4 regions of the Bradyrhizobium centrosematis genome follow, and region 1 is predicted to be linked to each of the others. Evidence: predicted binding sites of a transcription regulator. Region 1 holds the regulator's gene; each other region holds the start of a gene.
The links. Region 1 encodes LexA, which represses DNA repair genes until DNA is damaged. Its sites were predicted from a motif close to TGTTCNNNNTGTGTTCNG; they were not measured.
Positions count from the first base shown of each region.

Region 2: the regulator LexA is predicted to act here: its motif matches at 1,880-1,897, upstream of P6U31_RS24625 (ImuA family protein).
Region 3: the regulator LexA is predicted to act here: its motif matches at 2,348-2,365, upstream of ruvC (crossover junction endodeoxyribonuclease RuvC).
Region 4: the regulator LexA is predicted to act here: its motif matches at 2,561-2,578, upstream of P6U31_RS02910 (helicase-related protein).

Region 1 is NZ_CP120703.1:3,675,052-3,679,176, forward strand. Features, by position in the region: gene P6U31_RS17740 (ComEC/Rec2 family competence protein) at 1-1,420, shown strand, start outside; gene P6U31_RS17745 (hypothetical protein) at 1,537-1,971, opposite strand; gene lexA (transcriptional repressor LexA) at 2,531-3,232, opposite strand; gene glp (gephyrin-like molybdotransferase Glp) at 3,409-4,125, opposite strand, start outside.
Region 2 is NZ_CP120703.1:5,127,669-5,131,793, forward strand. Features, by position in the region: gene P6U31_RS24620 (Y-family DNA polymerase) at 1-1,111, opposite strand, end outside; gene P6U31_RS24625 (ImuA family protein) at 1,008-1,814, opposite strand; gene P6U31_RS24630 (putative DNA modification/repair radical SAM protein) at 1,978-3,213, shown strand; gene P6U31_RS24635 (UdgX family uracil-DNA binding protein) at 3,213-4,125, shown strand, end outside.
Region 3 is NZ_CP120703.1:6,794,413-6,798,537, forward strand. Features, by position in the region: gene ruvB (Holliday junction branch migration DNA helicase RuvB) at 1-911, opposite strand, end outside; gene ruvA (Holliday junction branch migration protein RuvA) at 932-1,549, opposite strand; gene ruvC (crossover junction endodeoxyribonuclease RuvC) at 1,790-2,317, opposite strand; gene P6U31_RS32070 (YebC/PmpR family DNA-binding transcriptional regulator) at 2,455-3,201, opposite strand; gene P6U31_RS32075 (methyl-accepting chemotaxis protein) at 3,420-4,125, shown strand, end outside.
Region 4 is NZ_CP120703.1:616,265-620,389, reverse strand. Features, by position in the region: gene P6U31_RS02910 (helicase-related protein) at 1-2,296, opposite strand, end outside; gene P6U31_RS02905 (DUF3108 domain-containing protein) at 3,049-3,861, opposite strand.

The DNA of each region.
Region 1 (4,125 bases):
TGTCAACGACGCGATGTTCGTCTCGGGGCTCGGCCACGTGCTTTCGATCTCCGGCTATCACATGGCGGTGGTCGCGGGCGTCGTGTTCTTCGCGGTGCGCGCGCTGCTGGCATTGATCCCGGGTCTCGCCGTCGGCTTTCCCATCAAGAAATGGTCGGCGGCCGCGGCGCTGGTTGCGGCGGCGTTCTATCTTCTGCTCTCGGGCGCGGAGGTCGCAACGCAACGATCGTTCTTCATGACGGCGGTGGTGCTGATCGCGGTCATGGTCGATCGCCGCGCCATCACCTTCCGCACACTGGCCGTGGCAGCGCTGATCGTGCTCGCGGTCGCGCCGGAGGCGCTGGTGCATCCGAGCTTCCAGATGTCGTTTGCGGCAACGCTCGGGCTGGTGGCGCTGGTGCAGATCGGCATGCCGAACCTGCTTGCCTCGCCTGACCATTCGGCGACTGCGCGTGTCGCGCTGTGGGGCGGCCGCGAGATCGCGATGTTGTTTCTGGCCTCGCTGATCGCGGGGCTTGCGACCACGCCCTATGCCGCCTTTCACTTCCATCGCGTCACGCCCTACGGCGTGCTCGCCAATCTGGGGGCGATGCCGGTGGTCTCAGCACTGGTGATGCCGGCCGGGTTGTTGGGATTGCTGGCTGCTCCGTTCGGGCTCGACGGCGTGTTCTGGTGGCTGATGGGACTGGGCATCGACTGGATGGTTGCGGTCTCCCGCTGGGTGGCCGCCTTGCCGGGCGCGGTCGGCCGCATCCCGGCGTTCGGTATGGCGCCGCTGGTCGGAGCGAGCCTCGGCATCATCGTGATGGGCTTGTTGCGTACCCCCTTGCGCTGGGCCGGTGCAGTGGTGCTGCTGGCTTCGATCGCCTGGGGTCTGTCGGTGCAGCAGCCCGATATCCTGATTGCCGGGGACGGCGCGAGTGTCGCGGTGCGGGGCAGGGACGGGCGTTTGCACCTGATCAGGGCGGGGAAGGACAATTTCATGCTGAGGGAGTGGTTGGCGGCCGACGCCGATCCGCGCGATGCCGGCAGTAGCGCGCTGGCCGACGGCATATCGTGCGACGAGGCCGGCTGCGTCACGCCGCTCGCCGACGGACGGCTGGTCGCGCTGGCCTTGCGCATCGACGCGTTGGCTGACGATTGCAGCCGTGCCACATTGGTGGTGACGCCACGGCCCGCGCCGCCCGATTGTGCGGCGATGGTGGTGGATCGGCAGCGGCTGGTTCGCCAGGGCGCGCTGGCGCTCACGCAGCGTGGTGACGGATTTTCCGTCCAAGCAGTGAGGGCGAGAGGCTCCAACCGCCCGTGGTTGCCTGCCGGCGCCGGCGAAGGCGATTTCGACGGCAGTCTTGCGCCGAAGGCGGCTCCCCGCAACCGCGACGCAACGCCATCGGAGACCGACTTGCAGGCCGACGATTGAGGATGGAGGGGAAGTGGACGGTCCGATGGGATTCCGTGAGACGCAAACCATACCATCTCGCCGGCCGCGGCCGGCGATGGCATTTCCTTAGCCTCGACCTGGCGGCCGGGGCGGCGTCAGCCGATCGGCAGGCGCGTCACCGGCGGCCGGCTGTCGGCGATGATCTGCGGCTTGTGCTCGCGCTCGCCGACCGGTTGGGTCACGGGCAGTTGCAGCACGGTCGCGCGCTGGCCTTCGACGAGCTGCGTCACCAGCACGTATTTGCCGTCAGGGAATTCGATCGCGTCGTGATGGCGGTCGGGAATGTGCGGATCGATCTTGCCGAATTTTCCGACGCGGGAATTGACGGTGCGCGTCCAGATCCAGCGGTTGTCGTAGCGGACGTTGTCGGCGAAGGCGAGCTCCGTTCCCGGAAGCAGGCAGACCGCGACGGAGAGATCGGCTTCGGAGGCGAAGCCGCGCGTCGACGTGCCGCGGAACGTGGTCGTGACGATCGTCTCGCCGACTTCCGCGGGGCGCGTCGCGACGGCATGCAGGCTGTAGTCACACATCGGGTGCTCCTCATGCGAAGAATAGCGACCCGTACCTCTCTTGGAGGCACAGGCCTCTGTCAGAGTAAGCACGCAAGACTCTGCTTGGTTGAAGGCGAATCTGCGGCTGGGACCTCAGCGCCGCGATCACATTATCTTTCCCGAATTCGCTAGGAACAAAGCGGGCTGCCGTGCATTTGGCCGGCACGTCTCAACGGCTGGCAAACGCGACGCCTGCATCGCCAGCACGATTGCGATGCGGCGCAATTGCACTGCGCCAGGCGTTGCGGACATGATGACGCGATTGCGCGGCAACCGCGTGCGATGCCCAGTGCTGCCATCAGCGCCGACACTCGAGCGATACGCGCTTGCCTATCCCCTCGAACGCGGGACGCTGTGACGCGATGCTGCCTCTGGCGGTACGCCGAGGACCTGGCCGTGGAGAAGGGGCCGGATAATCTGTGCAGAACCAGAAAGACTATCCAGCCGGAGCGGACATCCGTCCGCTCCAATCTCTGATCGGCATCCCGAACGAAGGCGCGTGAGGCGCCGGATATTCGCGTGCCGAGTACGTCCGCAATCAGTACTTCCGGTAAAGCCCGATCAGCTTGCCCTGAATCTTGACGCGGTTCGGCGGCAGGATGCGCACCTCATAGGCGGCATTGGCGGGCTCGAGGGCGATCGAGGCGCCGCGGCGGCGGAAGCGCTTGAGCGTGGCCTCTTCGTCGTCGATCAGCGCCACTACGATGTCGCCGGTGTCGGCGCTCTCGTTGCGTTGGATCAGCGCCATGTCACCATCGAGGATACCGGCCTCGACCATGGAATCGCCGCGCACTTCGAGTGCGTAATGCTCGCCCGAGCCGAGCATGTCAGGCGGCACGCTGATGGTGTGGCTGCGGGTCTGCAACGCCTCGATCGGCGTACCGGCCGCGATGCGGCCCATCACCGGCACTGCCACGGGCCGCTCGCCCTCGTCCGCGGGCGGGCTGGAGCTCGCGCGGACCTTGCCGAGATTGCCTTCGATGACGCTCGGCGTGAAGCCGCGTCGGTTGCCGGCCGCGGCCTGGAGCTCCGGCAGCTTGATCACTTCGATGGCGCGGGCGCGGTTGGGCAGGCGGCGGATGAAGCCGCGCTCCTCGAGCGCGGTGATCAGGCGGTGGATGCCTGACTTCGAGCGCAGGTCGAGCGCATCCTTCATCTCGTCGAAGGAGGGCGGCACGCCGCTTTCCTTCAAGCGTTCGCTGATGAACCGCAGAAGCTCGTATTGTTTGCGCGTTAACATCTCGACCAAAGTCCCCCGGTTGATGTCGTTCGATTCCGAGACGGTGAATTCAGCGACAAGGCGCTACATGCTCGAAACAAATCATGAACGGACACTATATGTTCGATATGTGTTCCGCAACTGCTTAATTTACGGTGAACGGAGCGAAACTCGCGGAATGCGTGTGGCCGCGCGGTTCAAACCGGTAGCCGCAGCACCTCGCACGGGCTGCCGGCCTCGACCTTCGGCGCGAAGGGCGCGCGGACGAGAAGTACCTGTGCCGCAGCGAGATTCGCAAGCAGAGAGGAGTCCTGATGGCTGACGGGAACGGCGACTTGCGCGCCGTCGTCGCGCAGCTCCAGGCGCGCGCGCAAGTAATCCTCGCGCTGGTCGTTGGCAGCGAGATCGCGGCCCAGCACGGCGCGCTCGCGCTGATGATGAATCACTTGTCGGCCCGAGAGGGCACGAATCAGCGGCACCATGAACAGGAAGGCGCACACGTAGGACGACACCGGATTGCCGGGCAGGCCGATCACGCGCATGGCGCCGAGCCGCCCGTGCATCATCGGCTTGCCCGGCCGCATCGCGATCTTCCAGAAGGCCATCGCGATGCCTTCGTCCTTGAGCGCCTGCTGGACCAGATCGTGGTCGCCGACGGACGCGCCGCCGGTGGTGATCAGGATGTCGGCACCGCTGTCGCGGGCGCGGCGGATTCCGGCGGAGGTCGCCTCCAGCGTATCGGCGGCGACACCGAGGTCGATGGTCTCCGCGCCCTCGCTGCGGGCGAGTGCATGCAGGGCGTAACCGTTGGAATAGACGATCTGGCCGGGGCCGGGCGTGGTGCCGGGCATCACCAGCTCATCGCCGGTGGCGAGGATCGCAACCTTCGGACGGCGGCGGACGGGCAGGCGCGG
Region 2 (4,125 bases), 1.5 Mb from region 1:
CGAGCTCGTCATTGTCGTGGACATGGGCGTCGAGATCGCGCTGCTCCTGCACTACGATCTCGGTGCGGCTCGCCGACAGGCGCACCATGTCGAAGCCGAAGCCGGGATCGAGCGGATCGGCGAGCGCATCGAGACGCTCGCGAAACAGCCGGTCGATCACCGCGCTTCGCGTCACGGGACGTCCGGTCTCGACCATGATCGTGCGCACCACGCCGTCGGTGCGGAAGAAGGCGGCTTCCAGCCGGCGCGCGCCCTTGCCCTGTTTCTCCATGGAGGCGATCAACGTGTCGGCGAGCCGCGACAGCGTCATCGCAATCATGGTGTCGGTTGCGATCGGCTCGGCGAAGCGCTTCTCGACGATGTAATCGGGCGGCGGTTTTCGCGGACTGATCGGCGCATCGCCTTGCCCCAGCGCATGGGCGAGCAGCGTGGAGAATCGGGCGCCGAACCGCGCCGTGATCTCATGGGAGCTGCGGGAAGCGACATCGCCAATGGTCTTCAGGCCGGCGCGGCGCAAGCCCGTGGTGATCGCCTCGCCAGCGCCGAGCGCGGACACCGGAAACCGTTCGATCGCCGCCGCCTCTTCACCATCGGCGACGATGGTGCCCGCGGCCTGCCGCGTCAGCGTGCGCGCGCAGACCGACGTGCCGGCAATTGCCGCACCGACGGCAAAGCCTTGACGGGCGAGCGTCCGGACCAGCGCACCCAACAGTGCCGCCTCGCCGCCGAACAGATGCGCGCAACCGGTGATGTCGAGGAACAGCCCGTGCGGCGGATCGAGCGCAACCAGCGGCGTGAAACGGTCGCACCAATCGGCGATATCGCTGAGCGTCTTCGCATCGGCCACCACATCGGCGTCGAACACCTTCAGGTCCGGACACATCGCCCGGGCATTGGCCAGGGGCTGGCCGATATACAGGCCGAGACGTTCGGCGGCCTCGTCCAGCGCATGGATCACCAGCGCATTGTTCTCCTTGATGACGACAATGCTGGGCTCATGATTGGTCTTACCCAGCCCGGCGTTGCCAAGAAACCGCTGGATCCGGTCGATGGGCAGGCGCGGCAGCCACAGGCTGAGGATACGCCGACGGTTCACTGAACTGGCACTCATCACAATTCCATTCCATGATCCAGCGGCCGCATTGGCCATGACGATTGCGCAAGAGCTCGGCATCGAAGCGCGGCGCGCCCCAGGCACTCCAAGGCGCCGCAGGCATTGAAGCCGTGCCCGGCGGCGAATGCGCCGCGCGCAGCATCCATCGCGTCTCCGCGGTCGACGGCAACGGCTGCGCCGCCATGCGCAGCATCAGGCCGGTGACGCCGGACGATTGCGCAGCCAGCGTCAGCTTGCGGCTCGCCACGAGATCGAACTGCCTGACATCACCCCAGAGTTCGAGCACGACGGCGCCGAGCGCATCGCAGGCCAGCGCATCGGCCGAAGTTCGCAACGCGCTCTCGACATCGGCGGCGCGGACCATCACCACGCGGCGCGGATCGAGGCCGAGCTCGGATAGCCCGCTCATCGACAGCGCACCGGCTTCAACTTCCGAAAAATCCTGCCGTACCCACAGCAGCGGCTTGCGTACCGTCACGCGCCCCGCAAGCCCCATGACAAAACCCGTTGCGGCCGCGCTCTGGCGTCCCTCGCAAAACACCTCGTGGACCGCCGCGCGCGCGAGCCCGCCCTTCAGCACGGTATCGGCCTGGCCATGGCCGAGCGCGACGCGATCGTGCTGATGCACGATCTCCGCCGTCTCGATGCGCTCGATCTGACCGCGCAAGGTCGCAAGCGCGCTCATACGTGCGCCGCTCATGCTCGCCGCTCCTTCAGAGGTGATTGCCGATGGCTCTCAAAAAGAGAACCAGCGGCTGGCTCATTTGTTCATGGTATGTTCTAATATAAAGCTAACGGCGCCAGAAGAGTCAATCGAATTGGCGCGCTGTCGGATTCATGAGCTGAATCAAAGGGATTCAAATATGGACGTGCAACGCAAGCTGGAAATTCTGGCCGATGCCGCCAAGTACGATGCGTCCTGCGCTTCCAGCGGCACCGAGAAGCGGGATTCCAGCGATGGCAAGGGCATGGGCTCGACCGCTCCCGGGATGGGCATCTGCCATTCCTACGCGCCGGACGGACGCTGCATCTCCCTGCTTAAGGTGCTGCTGACCAACGCCTGCAATTACGATTGCCTCTATTGCGTCAACCGCGCTTCCTCGAACGTGCCGCGCGCCCGCTTCACCATCGACGAATTGGTCAAGCTGACGCTCGATTTCTACCGGCGCAATTACATCGAGGGCTTGTTCCTATCCTCCGGCATCATCCGCAGTCCCGACTACACCATGGAGCAGGTGATCAGCGTCGCGCGAAAACTGCGCGAGGAACATCACTTCCGCGGCTATATCCACTTGAAGACCATTCCCGAAGCCGATGACGCGCTGATCGCAGAGGCCGGCAAATATGCCGACCGTCTCTCCATCAACATCGAGATGCCGCAGGAGACGAGCCTGCAGCAATTCGCGCCGGAGAAAGACGTGCGCGCGATCCGCCGCACCATGGGCCGGCTGCGGCTGAAGCTCGACGAGGCCGAGGAGAACCGCGCAACGAAAACGAAGGCCAAGCCACAGCGCTTTGCACCGGCCGGACAGAGCACGCAGATGATTGTTGGCGCAGATAGCGCCTCCGACCACACCATTCTCTACACCAGCGCCAATCTCTACGGCGCCTACCGGCTGCGGCGCGTCTACTATTCCGCCTTCAGCCCAATCCCCGATGCCAGCCGCGCTTTGCCTCTGGTGCAGCCGCCGCTGCTGCGCGAGCACCGGCTCTACCAGGCCGACTGGCTGATGCGGTTCTACGGCTTCGACGTCGGCGAGATCGTCGACGACAGCGCGATGCTGCCGCTCGAGATCGATCCAAAGCTGGCATGGGCGCTGCGCCACCGTGACCGCTTCCCGCTCGACGTCAACCGCGCCAGCCGTGAGGAGCTGCTGCGCGTGCCGGGCTTCGGCACCAGGACGGTCGAACGCATCATCGCGACACGGCGCACCACCACGATCCGCCTCGCCGATCTCGCACGACTGCACGTGCCCCGCAACAAGGCACTGCCGTTCATCGTCCTCAGCGATCACCGGCCGCCGCCACACCGCCTCGATGAGGCGCGGCTGGTCGAACGGTTCAAGCCGAAAGCAACGCAATTGGGATTTGGCTTCTGATGCAGTACATCACCCTCGACACCGAAACCGATTTCGACGGCTGGCGCAAAGCAGCGCGGAGCCTCGTGCTTCACCACGTGCCGCCCAGTGATGTCATCTGGACCGTGAAAGGCGGCGAAACGGACTTGTTTGCGCCACAAGCGCCATCTCCGATGCTCGAGGCGAACGAGGGCACCTTCACCGTATCAGGCAAATTCGTCGAGCTCGCCCAGGGCGCGATCCTGCACCGCGATCCCCAGCGCTTTGCCATCCTGTATCGGCTGCTGTTCCGGCTGAAGGACAATCACGATCTCATCGAGGTCGCCACCGACCCTGACGTCGCGCAGGTCACCGCCATGGCCAAAGCGGTCTATCGCGACGAGCACAAGATGCATGCCTTCGTGCGCTTTCGCGAGATCGGCAGGGAACGTCAGGCGCATTACGTCGCCTGGTTCGAGCCCGAGCATCACATCGTGGAGCTCGCCGCGCCGTTCTTCGCAAAACGCTTTGCCGACATGCCCTGGTCGATCCTGACGCCCGATCTGTGCGCGCATTGGGATGGCCATGCGCTCTCGTTCACGCCCGGTGTCAGCAAGCGCGAGGCGCCGAGCGAAGACCGGCTCGAGGAGACCTGGCGGCGCTACTACGCCAGCATCTTCAATCCCGCCCGCCTCAAGGTGAAGGCGATGCAGGCCGAGATGCCGAAGAAATATTGGAGGAACCTGCCCGAGGCTTCAATCATTAAGCCCTTGATCGAGGACGCCGAACGCATGACCGGCGCCATGATCGCCAATGCCGCAACCGATCCGCACAAGCCTCAGAAGCGGCCGGAGGCCCCGATGAAACGCAAGACCGCTGCCGACGATCTCGAAACGCTCCGCGAGGAGGCTGCGCATTGCCGCGCCTGCCATCTTTACAAGGACGCAACCCAGA
Region 3 (4,125 bases), 3.1 Mb from region 1:
AGATAGCCGCACTGGATGAGATAGGGCTCGATGATGTCCTCGATCGCATCGCGTGGCTCGGACAGCGCCGCGGCCATGGTCTCGACGCCGACCGGACCGCCACCATAGTTGAGCGCGATGGTCGAGAGATAGCGGCGATCCATCGCATCGAGGCCGGCGGCGTCGACCTCGAGCGCGCTCAGCGCGTGGTCGGCGATCTTGCGGTCGATCGTGTCGGCATTCGCCGCCGAGGCGAAATCGCGCACGCGCCTCAGCAAGCGCCCGGCGATGCGCGGCGTGCCGCGGGCGCGGCGGGCGATCTCGTTGGCGCCGTCCGCGCTCATGCCGACATTGAGCACGCGCGCGCCGCGGCTGACGATGCTCTCGAGCTCCTCGATGGTGTAGAAATTGAGCCGCACCGGAATGCCGAAGCGATCGCGCAAGGGATTGGTGAGGAGCCCTGCGCGCGTGGTGGCGCCGACCAGGGTGAATTTCGACAGCTCGATCTTCACCGAGCGCGCCGCCGGACCTTCGCCGATGATGAGGTCGAGCTGGAAATCCTCCATCGCGGGATAGAGCACCTCCTCGACCGCCGGGCTCAGGCGATGGATCTCGTCGATGAAAAGCACGTCGCGCTCTTCGAGATTGGTCAGCAGCGCTGCGAGATCGCCGGCCTTGGCAATCACAGGACCCGAGGTGGCGCGAAAGCCGACGCCGAGCTCTTTCGCCACGATCTGCGCCAGCGTGGTCTTGCCGAGGCCGGGCGGTCCCACGAACAGCACGTGATCCAGCGCCTCGCCGCGCTTGCGCGCCGCCTCGATGAAGATCGAGAGATTCTTGCGCGCCTGCTGCTGGCCAACGAAATCGGACAGCGATTGCGGGCGCAGCGCAGTGTCGCCGACATCGTCGCTGCGGCGCTCGGGCGAGACCATGCGGCTGGCCTTGGGATCGCTCACTTCGCGAGCTCCTTCAGGCCGAGGCGGATAAGCTGCGCGGTCTCGGCGCCTTCACCCGCGCTGCGCGAGGCTGACGCAATCGCGGCCGCTGCCTGCGGCTGCCCGTAGCCGAGATTGACCAGCGCAGAGATCGCATCCGCCACGGGCCGCGGCGCGCGCTGGTCGTCGACGGCGCCGGCAAGATGCACGACGGCGGGATCGACATTGGCAAAGGCGGGCGCCTTGTCCTTCAATTCGGTGACGATGCGCTCGGCGACCTTGGGGCCGACGCCGGGCGTTCGCGACACCGCCGCCTTGTCACGCAGCGCAATGGCGTTGGCGAGATCGGCCGGCGCCAGCGTGCCGAGCACGGCGAGCGCGACCTTGGCGCCGACGCCCTGCACGGTCTGGAGCAGGCGAAACCATTCGCGCTCCTGGTCGGTGCGAAAGCCGAACAGCTTGATTTGATCCTCGCGGACGTAAGTCTCGATCGATAGCACGGCCGCTTCGCCCGGCGATGGCAGATGCTGCAGCGTGCGCGACGAGCAATGCACCTGATACCCGACACCGCCGACGTCGAGAATGACGAAATCCTCGCCATAGGAATCGATCAGGCCCTTGAGCTTGCCGATCATCGCTGCGCACCCACTGCCTGAACGCCGCACGGCAATGTCTGTCCGTTCCCTCCCCCGTTGTGGGGGAGGGTCAGGGAGGGGGGTGCCAGACGGGGACTCTCTCGAAGCCGCGAGAATGGCGTGCGCAGGTCACCAACGACGGCGACACCGCCGGTGCGGCTACCCCTGTCCCCACCCCTCCCCCACAAGGGGGGAGGGAGCGCACCGTCCATGCGGCTCATCTGTGCCTCGCAACGCGCATTAGAGTCCCGCCACCTTGAGCCGAAGCGCGGTGCTCTGGCGGTGATGGGCATGGGTGATGGCGATGGCGAGCGCGTCCGCGGCGTCGGCTGACGGCGGCTCGGCCTTGGGCAGAAGAATCTTCAGCATCATCGCGATCTGGGCCTTCTCGGCGTGGCCGGCACCGACAACGGTCTTCTTGACCTGATTGGGCGCGTATTCGGCCACCGTGATGCCGAACATTGCGGGCGCCAGCATGGCGACGCCGCGAGCCTGACCGAGCTTCAGCGTCGCAACGCCGTCCTTGTTGACGAAGGTCTGCTCGACTGCAGCCTCCACCGGCTGATGGTTCGAGAGCACGGCGGCCAGCCCTTCGTGGATCGCGAGCAGCCGGCTCGCCAGCGGCAAATCGTTCGGCGGTTCCACCGAGCCGCAGGCCACATAGATCAGGCGGTTGCCGTCAGCCTCGATCACGCCCCAGCCGGTGCGGCGCAGGCCGGGGTCGATGCCGATGATGCGGACGGGAGCGCGAATCGGGAGTGCGGTCATGGGCCAGTGATAGCCGCTGGCCGGGAGGAGCGAAACAGAAACAGAACAGAAGTAACAGGGGAAGTGGGCCCAGTCGCCTCCAGCGCGCGCGGCGCTGTGGGCGCACCGCTTCGCGCTGCGCCGCGTCCGAGACGGCGCTACCCGCCCATCTTCGCCATCAGCGCGTCCGACACCTCGAAATTGGCGTAGACGTTCTGGACGTCGTCGTGCTCGTTGAGCAAATCCATCAGCTTGAGCAGCTTCTCGCCGGTTTCGTCGTCCACCGCGACCGTATTCTGTGGCTTCCAGATCAAGGCGGCCTTGCGCGGCTCGCCGAACTTGGCTTCTAGCGCCTTGGCGACGTCGCGATAGCCTTCGGTCGAGGCGTAGATCTCGTGGCCACCCTCGCCGGACACAACGTCGTCGGCACCGGCCTCGATCGCGGCATCCAGCACCGCGTCGTCGGAGGCGACGCTGCGGTCGTATTCGATGATGCCGGTGCGGTCGAACATGAACGACACCGAGCCGGTTTCGCCGAGATTTCCGCCGGATTTGGTGAAGAAGGAGCGGATGTCGGAGGCAGCGCGGTTGCGGTTGTCGGTCAGCGCCTCGACGATGACCGCGACGCCACCGGGGCCATAACCCTCGTAGCGGATCTCGTCATAGTTCTCGCCGTCGCTGCCGAGTGCCTTCTTGATGGCGCGCTCGATATTGTCCTTCGGCATGTTCTCCTGGCGCGCGGCAATCACGGCAGCGCGCAGACGGGGGTTCATGGCAGGGTCGGGCGTGCCCAGCTTGGCGGCGACGGTGATTTCCCGCGCCAGCTTGCCGAACAGCTTCGACTTCTGGGCATCCTGCCGCCCCTTGCGGTGCATGATGTTCTTGAATTGGGAATGTCCGGCCATGCGTGGTCTCTTGAGGAATCGTCAGCCAAAGATGAGCGTGGGAAGCGCGGCCTTATAGGCCGCCACCCCACCGGAATCAAAGGGATCTGCTGCCCCGAGGTAGCAGTGTAAAGGTAGCCACCGTAATCGCCGGTGCCTAGAGGTCGGGCATCGTTAACCCTGATTTCATTCCGGCCTGCGAAAATAGCGTCCGACCGTTCCCCGACAAGAGAGAGCTGATGGCGTTCGGACTATTTCGGAAGCGTCTGCCGGACCCGGCTGCGCCGGTGGCCGCCCCGCCGGCTCCGCAGGCGGCGGTCCAATCCGAGCCCGCGGCCGCGGCCGAAACCGATTCGGCACGGGAAATCCTGGAGCTGCTGGAACTCGAGCTCGGCGCCATGATCCGCCAGCTCGAACGCGCCGCCAATTCGGTGGCCGGCGGCGCCGAGGCGACTGCGGCGACCCTTGCCGCCATTCGCGACCGCACCGATGCCCTGACCGGCCGGACCAACGCCGCCCAATCGACCGCATCCACCTTCGCCCTTGCCGCCGACAAGTTCACCCAGTCCGCCCTTGGCATCGGGACGCAGGTTCGCGAGGCCGGCAAGCTCGCCGACGAGGCCAGCGCCGCGGCGCAGGAAGCCCGCGCCAACGTCGACCGCCTGCGCGAATCCTCCGCCGCCATCGGCAACGTCGTCAATCTGATCGCGCAGATCGCGCGGCAGACCACGCTGCTCGCCCTCAACTCGACCATCGAGGCGGCGCGCGCGGGCGCTGCGGGAAAGGGTTTTGCGGTCGTCGCCACAGAGGTCAAGGCGCTCGCGGTGCAGACCCAGAGCGCGACGGAAGAGATCACGAAGAAGATCGACGCACTGCAGCGCGACGCCGCGGGCTCCGCCGATGCCGTGCACCGCATCTCGCAGGCGATCGAAGCGATCCGCCCGG
Region 4 (4,125 bases), 3.1 Mb from region 1:
CAAGGCGCTCCAGGATGTCGACGCGCACGGCGCGCTCGCCGGCCTGCTTGTAGCCGAGCACGCGATAGGCATCGCGCGGCAGCGCCTTGTCGACCGGGAACGAGGTGCGCCCCGAGGAGGCCAGATGCTGCGCGCCCGAGAGCGAGGACAGATCGACATTGTCCTGCTTCAGCGCCCAGAGCAGCGCGGCGAGCGCGCGGGCGGCGGGCTTGAGCAGGCCGGGGAAATAGATGTGATAGGCGCCGAAGCGGACGCCGTATTTGCGCAAGGTCGCGCGCGAGGGCTGGTCGAGATCCTTCAGCTCATTGGCGATCTTGGGACGCTCGAGCACGCCGAGCGCCTCGACCAGCTGATAGGCGATGCCGCGGGCAATGCCGGTGACGTCCTCGGCCTTGGACAGCTCGAACATCGGCCCGAGCAGCTTCTCGATATGGGTCTTGAGCCAGAGCTCGAGCCGGGCCTGCACCTTCTCGCGGGGGCCGCCGGTCAGGCGCTCGTCGGAGATGATGCGGATGCGCGGATGCAGCGCGTCGTCTGCGGCAGACAGCCGCGCCACGGCATCGCCGGTCCAGCGGATGATGCCCTCGGAGGTCAGCACGAACTGATCGTCCGGCGCGTTGCCCAGCTTTTCGGCGCGCGTGTTGATCTCGCCGGCGAGCACCGCTTGCGCTGCAGCCTGCAAGGCTTTCGCATCCGAGCCGGCTTCCGCCGCGTCCGGTGCAAAGGTGAAGCCGTCGAGGCGGCCGATGACATGGCCTTCGACGATGACTTCGCCGGTCTTGCCGATTTCAGTATTCAAGCTCGTGTTCTCCCGCAGGCGGCGCATCAATACACTGGTCCGGCGATCAACGAAACGCTCAGTCAAGCGTTCATGGAGCGCATCCGATAATTTATTTTCGACCTCCCGCGTGATCCCCTGCCAGCGATCGGGGTCTTTCAGCCAGTCCGGGCGGTTGGCGACGAAGGTCCAGGTGCGGATCTGCGCGATCCGGGCCGACAGCGTGTCGATGTCGCCGTCGATGCGGTCGGCCTGGGTGACCTGGGCTTCGAACCAGGCATCGGGAATGCATCCCTTGCGCATCAGGAAGCCGTACAGCGTCGTCACCAGCTCGGCATGGGCGGCGGGCGACAGTTTTCGATAATCCGGGACCTGGCAGGCCTCCCACAGCCGTTCCACTGCCTGCTTGCCGTGCGCGATATCGCGCACCTCGCCGTCGCGGGCGGCATGATCGAGCACGCGCATGTCCTCGGCGATCGGCGCGCGCGTCAGCGCCTCATGGCCGGGCGCGAGGTTGAGCGACACCTGCAGCGCACCGAGCGAGGAGAAATCCAGCTTCGCGTTGCGCCATTGCAGCATCTTCACGGCATCGAAGGTGTGGTTCTGCAGCGCGTTGACGAGCTCGGGCTCGAACGGCGCGCAGCGGCCCGTGGTGCCGAAGGTGCCGTTGCGCGTGGCGCGGCCGGCGCGGCCTGCGATCTGCGCGAATTCGGACGGCGTCAGCCGGCGGAACTGGTAGCCGTCGAACTTACGGTCGGAGGCGAAGGCGACGTGATCGACGTCGAGATTGAGGCCCATGCCGACGGCGTCGGTGGCGACGAGATAATCGACGTCGCCGTTCTGGAACATCGCCACCTGCGCATTGCGCGTGCGGGGCGAGAGCGAGCCCAGCACCACGGCGGCGCCGCCATGCTGGCGTCGGATCAGCTCGGCGATGGCGTAGACTTCATCGGCCGAGAACGCGACGATGGCGGTGCGGCGCGGCTGGCGCGTGATCTTGCGGTCGCCGGCAAATTCGAGCTGCGACAGGCGCGGCCGCGTGATCATGGAGACGCCCGGCAACAGCCGCTCGATGATCGGCCGCATCGTGGCGGCCCCGAGCAGCAGCGTCTCGTCGCGGCCGCGGCGGTTGAGAATGCGATCGGTGAAGACGTGGCCGCGCTCGAGATCGCTGGCGATCTGGACCTCGTCGACGGCGAGGAAGGAGAGGTCGAGGTCGCGCGGCATCGCCTCGACGGTCGAGACCCAATAGCGCGGATTTTTCGGCTTGATCTTCTCCTCGCCGGTGACGAGCGCGACCGCCTCGCTGCCGACCCGGCCAGCGATCTTGTTGTAGACCTCGCGCGCCAATAGGCGCAGCGGCAGGCCGATCATCCCCGACGGATGCGCCAGCATCCGCTCGATGGCGAGATGAGTCTTGCCGGTGTTGGTCGGCCCGAGCACCGCGGTGACGCCCGCGCCAGGCACTCGATCGTGAAGGGCGCGCTCGGAGGCGAAGGGGGAGGAAGAAAAAGCCATGTCTGGGGGATTAGGTAGTGCCGATTTAGGCGAATGTCAGTGCCGGATTGCGGCGGGACCTGCTCCTCATGCTGAGGAGCGCGTCAGCGCGTCTCGAAGGATGAAGGCCCGGCTGGCGCCATTGAGCCAAGCCCCTCGTCCTTCGAGACGGCCGCTTGCGCGGCCTCCTCAGGGTGAGGGGCACACCGGGCGTGTGGACATCCGCTCGCCAAATCCCGCGCAACTGTCTCACTTTGCGACGCTTTTCCCTCTGCCTTTAAGCTTCGGAACGACTCTAGAACGAATCGCGGCCGAATCGCTGACTCGCCGCGGAGTCCCGTTACGTTCACGCAACATCTCGCGGGAGGCTTGCGGGCTGCAACTAGATGGAGTTTTCGGCCGCCGTACAAGTGACGTTTCGATGGCGGAAAGGCTTAAGTTGGGGACGGCGCGGAGTCGAATCAGAATCGGGGAGGAGTCAAATGGATTCCTGGAACCGGCCGCCTCAATCTCATTTTCGCGAAAACAACCCCATGCACAGTAGGGATGTACTTGAAATTGCTGAATCTTTCTTACCCTCCCCTGGAGGGTCCGGGACGAGCGTAGCTCGCCCGTGGGTCGGCGGCCATCGCGCGTAAGCGAGATGGGCGACGGGGTGGGGTGATCTCTCCTCACGGGCAGTCTTCGTGTTGAGAGATCACCCCACCCCGCTCGCGCTGCGCGCGATCGACCCTCCCCCTCCAGGGGAGGGTAAACGCCGGCCGCCGCAGCCCCTACTGCGTCTTCGCCACCCGTGGCGGCTGGGCCGTGGTGATGAAGCTGGTGGCTTCCAGCATGGCCGGGCCGAGGGGCGTCGGCACTTTCAGCCAGAACGGGACCAGGATGCGGGTGCCGGCGACGGGCGCGAACGCGATCTCGATATTGCGCTGGGCGGCGAGGTATTTGATCACGGGGCGGTCGGGGATGTAGCCGGAGACGGGCACGAAATAGAGCGCGCAGACCACGACCGGGCCCTTGTACCCCTTCTCCGCCTTCACGGTCTCCATGCGCTTGAAATCGAGCTTCAGATCGTAGCGCATGCGGCCGTCGAACACGGCGGCCGAGCTGTGGCAGGCCTCAGGCGAGACGGGATCGCCGGTGCCGGGCACGCGCAGCAGCGAGGCCGTCATGGGGTCCCAGACGCCGCGGCGGTGCGCCTCGGTGACGACGATGCGGTCGGGATCGACCGGCGGCTCGGGGAGGATCGCAAAATCCTTCACATTGCCCTTGTCGAGCGTGATGCGGATCTCTTCGGTCTTCTTCGATGTGGTGGTGGAGGCCTGGTAGCCGGTCGCCACCAGCGCGCCGCCGACGACGCGCCCCTGGCTGGCCCCCGTGCCGGACCCGCCGGTGAACGATTTCAACAGGCCCGAGGTGCCGCCGGAGGCCGCGGCCGCGAACACGTCGTCCTGGATATCGATGTTCCAGGCGCCCTTGCCGACAGGAATGCCGGCGAGCGAGGCCTCATATTGCGCCTCGAGCTTGCCCTGCGCCGCCGCCGGCGCCGCGCCGAAGCCGAGCGCCAAGCCCAACGCCAAGCCCAGCATTCCGCCGCAAAACGCCGCCAGCGAGCCGGCCCAGAGCGGGCGGGCTGCGCGCGATTCTGGCGCAGGAGGAGGCATTATGGGCACGAAACAATCCAATCGGGGCGCGATGGCCGTTACTTAAGCCAAAACCCGCGCCAAACAATGTGCCCCCGGCATCTCTGCCGGGAACTCCACCGGAGTCTTCGGCGGCGAATACGCCCTTTATGTGATGGTAAGGCGCGACAATCATTGCCGTTTTGGTGATCGGGAGGTAGCCGCGGGTGC